One region of the Gynuella sp. genome, then DNA from elsewhere that is predicted to be linked to it. Evidence: predicted binding sites of a transcription regulator. Region 1 holds the regulator's gene; the other holds the start of a gene.

The links. Region 1 encodes sigma-54, which starts transcription at its own class of promoters, with help from an activator protein. Its sites were predicted from a motif close to TGGCACNNNNNTTGCTNT; they were not measured.
Region 2: the regulator sigma-54 is predicted to act here: its motif matches at 1,746-1,763, upstream of glnA (glutamate--ammonia ligase).

Annotation. Positions count from the first base shown of each region.
Region 1 is NZ_JBNKSF010000035.1:22,276-25,676, forward strand. It holds gene lptA (lipopolysaccharide transport periplasmic protein LptA) at 1-123, shown strand, start outside; gene lptB (LPS export ABC transporter ATP-binding protein) at 120-845, shown strand; gene ACQY6I_RS13275 (RNA polymerase factor sigma-54) at 875-2,410, shown strand; gene hpf (ribosome hibernation-promoting factor, HPF/YfiA family) at 2,600-2,899, shown strand; gene ptsN (PTS IIA-like nitrogen regulatory protein PtsN) at 2,926-3,369, shown strand.
Region 2 is NZ_JBNKSF010000041.1:89,733-93,133, forward strand. It holds gene secB (protein-export chaperone SecB) at 1-53, shown strand, start outside; gene thiI (tRNA uracil 4-sulfurtransferase ThiI) at 108-1,562, opposite strand; gene glnA (glutamate--ammonia ligase) at 1,854-3,260, shown strand.

The DNA.
Region 1 (3,401 bases):
TTGAACCGCACTGGGAACAATATGTCTGGTGGCAAGATCCGCTACAACGTCAAAGACGGCAGTGGACAGGCAAATGGCGGAGTTGAAATGACGCTTCAGCCAGATGCTCTGGGGGATCAATGACCATTCTATCAGCTAAAAATCTCGCCAAATCCTACGGTCCACGGGAAATCGTGAAAGACGTGTCCCTGGATGTGGGGATAGGCGAAGTTGTCGGCCTGCTTGGCCCCAATGGAGCTGGTAAAACAACCTGTTTTTATATGATTGTCGGCCTGGTACCTGCAGATCGGGGGCAGGTATATGTCGATCAACAAAATATTACCGGCCTGCCAATGCACGGCAGAGCCAAAAAAGGTATCGGTTATCTGCCTCAGGAAGCCAGTGTATTCAGAAAGCTTAGCGTGGAACATAACCTGATGGCCATTCTGGAGATCCGAAAGGAGCTATCCGGTCAACAACGCAGGCAGGAACTCGAAAAACTGTTGAACGAATTCAATATTCAACATGTTCGCAAAAGTCTCGGAATGGCTTTATCTGGGGGAGAGCGTCGCCGAGTGGAAATCGCCAGAGCTCTGGCTATGGAACCCAAATTCATATTACTGGATGAACCATTTGCCGGGGTTGATCCAATTTCTGTCAGTGACATCAAGGAAATAGTGACACACTTGAAAAATCGCGGTATCGGCGTATTGATTACAGACCATAACGTACGCGAGACATTGGATATCTGTGAACGTGCCTACATAGTAGGTAATGGACATATTATTGCCGAAGGCAACGCAGAACAGATACTAGCCAATCAGAAAGTACGTGAAACCTATCTGGGCGATAATTTCCGCCTGTAAGATATGCAAATTTGAGAACCAATGAGTATATGAAGACTTCTCTACAACTCAAAATGGGTCAACATCTGACCATGACCCCCCAGTTGCAACAGGCCATTAAGCTGTTACAACTGTCCACATTGGATCTGCAACAGGAGATTCAGCAGGCATTGGATTCCAATCCCATGCTCGAAGTTGAAGAGGATAGCGAAGGACATCAGGATAATCATGAAAACGGTGTGTTAAAACACGATACAGCCAAAGAAAACGGCGCAACCGATTTCAGCGAAGCCCCCAAAGAAAACAACGGTAATAATGAAACCGAAGTCCGGGAAATAGACCAGGAATGGGGTGAAAATATCCCTGACGACCTTGCTGTGGACAGCTCCTGGGATGATGTCTATCAACATGCCCCAACGGGTCTGTCAGCTCCTGCATCCGATGATGACAATTTTTACGAAAATCAGAATTCAACCACTGACAGCCTGGAAGAACATTTGCGCTGGCAGCTGAATCTGACACCAATGTCTGACCGGGATCGCGCCATCGCATTTGCCATTCTTGACTGTATCAACGCTGATGGCTATTTAAATACGGATTGGCAAGAGCTGGTCGACTCACTGCAACAGGATATCGGCACAGAGGAAGATCCTCTGGATGTGGAAGAAGTGGATGCAGTATTACACAGACTGCAAATGTTTGATCCGGTAGGAGTATGCAGCCGTGACCTGCGCGACTGTCTGCTGGCACAACTAAAACAGCTACCGGAAACGACCCCGGCACTCAAAGAAACCATTCAACTGGTTGACCAGTATCTCAACCTGCTCGGTAGTAAGGACTACGCTACGATCATGCGTCGTATGAAAATCAAGGAAGATCAACTTAAAGATGTGATTGGCTTGATTCAGCAGCTGAACCCACGTCCGGGGGAACAAATTGCCCCGCTACAACCAGAGTATGTCATTCCTGACGTCATTGTGAGCAAAGACATAGAAAACCAGCGCTGGAAGGTAGAACTAAACCCGGAAATTGCACCCCGCTTAAGAGTCAATGCCAGCTATGCCTCCATGGTTAAGCGCGCAGATAGCAGCGATGACAACACTTACCTTCGTGACAACCTTCAGGAAGCAAGGTGGTTCATCAAGAGCCTGCAAAGCCGTAACGAAACCCTTCTGAAGGTGGCCACCAAAATCGTCGAACACCAACTTGGTTTTTTTGAATATGGTGAAGAAGCCATGAAGCCATTGGTACTGCATGATATTGCCGAAGCTGTGGATATGCATGAGTCCACCATTTCCAGGGTGACTACTCAGAAATATATGCATACTCCGAGAGGCATCTTTGAGCTGAAGTTCTTCTTTTCCAGCCACGTCAGTACCAGCTCAGGGGGAGAGTGCTCCTCTACCGCAATCCGTGCAATCATCAAAAAGCTGGTTGCATCAGAGAACCCTAAAAAGCCGTTGAGTGACAGTAAAATCGCTACGATGCTGGGAGATCAGGGAATTCAGGTAGCACGTAGAACAATCGCAAAATATCGGGAGGCGTTAAATATTCCCCCCTCAAATGAACGTAAACAACTGGTTTAGCTAAACAAGAATACATGTCAATCAGACTGTAAAAAAAAATGTAATGAGTGGTAAGGTCTAGGGAAATTCACTACCCAGATCAAGCATTTATCTACAACACAAGCTATTCTTAACAATAAGCCGGAACGCAGTTCCGGCCCCATAAAGATAAGTGGATGCCAAACATCCAAATAAACTGAGGAGAAGCCTATGCAAATCAATATCAGTGGCCATCACCTGGAAATCACCGATCCTCTCAAAGATTACGTCAAAAACCGTATAGAAAAACTGGAAAAACATCACGATCAGATCAGTAATGTTCAAGTTACCTTGTCTGTCGAAAAGTCCCGACAAAAAGCGGAGGCGCAAATTAATATACCAGGCACACAAATCCATGCAGATGCCACCCATGATGACCTCTACGCTGCTATTGATCTGATGCACGACAAACTTGACCGACAATTGCTGAAACATAAGGAAAAACATGTTAACCGGCAACATGGCCACTAATTTAAAAGCAGGTTTCTTTAATACTCATGCTTAAACAAATCCTACAACCCGGCTACATCTTTACAGATGTGGCCGCTACCAGTAAAAAGAAAGCATTACAGGATATCGCCGAGATGATCAGCCAGCTTGTGCCGGAACTGACATCTGACTATATTTTCGACAACCTGATCGCAAGAGAGCGGCTCGGCAGTACAGGTTTTGGTAATGGTGTTGCCATCCCGCACTGTCGAATCAGTGATTACGACAAAATCATTGGTGCTTTTTTCAGGTTGAAAGATCCAATTGATTTTGACGCTGTTGATAAACGTCCGGTGAATCTTCTGTTTGTGTTATTGGTTCCAGAGGAAGAAAAAACAGCTCACCTTGAGGTCTTGTCTCTGTTATCAGAAAAATTCAGTAATGAAACCATACGCAATAAACTGGCAACAATGAGCAAGGAAGATATCTACCAGTTATTCATCAATTCGTAACAGAACCAAAATTCCAGGGAAATAACTTCTCT
Region 2 (3,401 bases), on a different contig from region 1:
AGTTGAATGCCAAGAGCGACAGCGACTCTGAAACAGAATCATCTATGCACTGATCCTGTCAACAAAGTCTTGCCGGTATCCTCACCGGCAAGAATCATAATAGCAACTCACCCTTCCCCAAATACCGAGACGTTTTCAAACCCCTGCTCACGTAAATAAAGTACCTGCATCTTGCTCATCACACCCTTGTCGCAATACAGCACATATGATTTGCTTTGATCCAGTTCAGGATATGCCTGACGAAGACGATAAAACGGAATCTCAAGAGCATTGACCGCCTTGGGAGGAGCTTTCAAGTCTCTTTCATCAGGGTGTCGAATATCGATCAGAATTTCGTCATCTGACAAATGAGAACGATAAGGCACCTCATAACCGCTGGCTTCTGTTACATACAATTCATCTATGTTTCTGACGACCGTACTTTCAAGCGCAGCATCCAACACAGAAAAATCGAATTTCTGTTCTTCCGCCAGTACTTTTTCGAGCCTGGCGCGAGTAGTCGGCTTTCTGGATATCACTCCACAGTATTCTGGTATGGTTTCAGCGAACTCAGCCGTACCGATTCGCCGGGCCTGATCAATTATCTCCTGCTTGTCCGATACAACCAGCGGTCGAAATACCAGCTTATCGGTCACTTCCTCAATGACCTTGAGGTTGATCATGGTCTGACTGGAGACTTGGGCAATAGCCTCACCCGTTACAAATGACTCCAGATTAAAGCGTTCTGCCACCCGGTCTGCCGCCCGATACATCATCCTCTTCAAAATGACGCCCATGTGTGAGTTATCAACTTTGGTTAAAATCTCAGCCACTACCGTTTCAAATGGCACTGCTATAAACAGTACACGATGGCTGGATCCAAATTTCCGCCAAATATATTCAGCAACCTGTTTAACACCATTTTCATGAGCTGAACCGCCCAGATTGAAAAACAGAAAATGAGTCCGAATGCCGCGTTTCATAATCTGATAAGCCGCAACTCCGGAATCAAACCCACCAGAGAGCAGTGTTAAAGTGGTTTCCTGGGTTCCAATTGGAAATCCTCGCAGTCCGTTGATACGGCGGGTAACCAGAAAAAGGTCCTGGTCACGAATCTCAATTTTAATGGTGATATCCGGATCATTCAGCTTTACAGCTTTAGCTTCAGTGTGTTGATTAAGCCCACCACCCACATAACGTTCAACATCCAGCGAAGTGAAGTCATGCTTTCCTACCCGCTTGACCCGAACAGCAAATGTTTTACCTTTGAGTTCATTACGGTATAAATCTTTAGCCTTTAAAAAGATATCTTCCAGACTTTGTAACTGAAAACTTTCAACCTGGAGAATGTGTGCAATTCCCGGCGTACATGCCAGGGATTCAGCAATGGCATTACATTGATCTTCACTGGCCTGACTCGATGGCTGTACAAAAAGATTGTCCCAAACTCCGCTGACGGCGACATTTGTATCAATCTTTTGCAGAATGTTTCTGATATTCTGCCGGAGTTGTTGAGTAAACCTTTTTCGCACCGGTTTGCTCTTAATGGTAATTTCTGGTGCCAGTTTGATAATAAATTTCATGACAACGTGCTTAGCTGGTTCTTAGGGCGCGCAATTATAGCTGTTTTGCGCCAAACACGAAGAAATGAGTTAAAAAAAATTCAATGCACCAAAAAAGATCACAAAAAAATCACAAAGCACAATTACGATGCACTTGATTTTTTGCAGAGTACAAAAAAACTATGCCACAAGGTTTTCTTGCCATGGCACAAGCTTTGCTTTTTTGTGCACAGATACAGTGCGAACCGATACTCAGCAGCTCGGTTAGAAACATAACGTGGCAATAAGCCAATCAACTTCGGAGACTGAATAATGTCAGAAAAAACCCTTACTTTGATCAAGGAGTCTGAGGCTAAATGGGTTGACCTGCGCTTCACTGACACCAAGGGTAAAGAACAACACGTCACCATCCCCTCATCCAGTGTTGACGAAGATTTTTTTGAAAATGGCCAGATGTTTGACGGTTCGTCCATTGCCGGCTGGAAAGGCATTAACGAATCAGACATGATCTTGATGCCTGATGATGAAACCTGTGTTCTGGATCCATTTACAGAAGACACTACTGTCATCATCCGTTGTAACATCATCGAACCTTCTACCATGCAGGGTTATGAACGCGATCCTCGCTCCATCGCCACGCGCGCAGAAGAGTACCTGAAATCAACAGGCTTGGGAGATACAGCCTTCTTTGGTCCTGAACCCGAGTTTTTTGTATTTGACAGCGTTAACTGGCACACCGACATGAGTGGCTCCGGTTACAAAATTTCTTCTGAAGAAGCAGCCTGGTCTACTAACGAGTTGTATGAAGATGGAAACCTGGGCCACCGCCCAAGAGTGAAAGGCGGTTATTTCCCTGTTCCTCCAGTCGACAGCCTGCATGATCTTCGTTCAGCCATGTGCTCTGCAATGCAGGCCATGGGCCTGGAAGTTGAAGTACACCACCATGAAGTGGCGACTGCCGGTCAGTGTGAGATTGGTGTTAAGTTCAACACCCTGGTTAAAAAAGCCGACGAAACTCAGATTCTGAAATACTGTGTGCACAATGTTGCGGCGGCTTATGGTAAAACGGCGACGTTTATGCCAAAACCAGTTGTTGGCGATAACGGTTCTGGCATGCATTGCCACCAGTCTTTCTGGAAAGATGGCGAAAACCAATTTGCAGGCGATGAATATGCCGGGCTGTCTGAAACAGCACTGTATTACATCGGCGGTATTATCAAGCACGCCAAAGCTCTGAACGCTTTTACCAACCCAGGAACGAACTCTTATAAGCGTCTGATCCCTGGTTTCGAAGCGCCTGTTATGTTGGCTTATTCTGCCCGCAACCGTTCAGCATCTATCCGTATTCCTTACACTGCCTCACCTAAAGGCAAGCGTATCGAAGCCCGTTTCCCGGATCCGATTGCGAACCCTTACCTGGCATTTGCAGCTATGCTGATGGCCGGCCTTGACGGCGTTAAGAACAAAATTCATCCTGGCGACTCAGCAGATAAAGATCTGTATGACCTGCCACCGGAAGAAGCGGCAGCAATTCCACAAGTCTGTGGCAGCCTCCGCGAAGCGCTGTCCAGCCTGGATGCAGACCGTGAGTTCCTGACAGCTGGCGGTGTATTTACCGACGATATGATCGATGCCTACATAGAACTGAAAATGGAAGAAGTCTTCCGCGTTGAACACACCACTCACCCTGTTGAGTTGGATATGTATTACTCAGTTTAATCATCGGTCTATTTTAAAAAAGCGGCATTGTGCCGCTTTTTTTATATCTAGTGCTTGGCTAATCTCCTGTAAACGCCCGCTACTCCCGCCTTTTAAATGGCATATTCAATATAAAATAACTAATATTAATGATGGTATAGT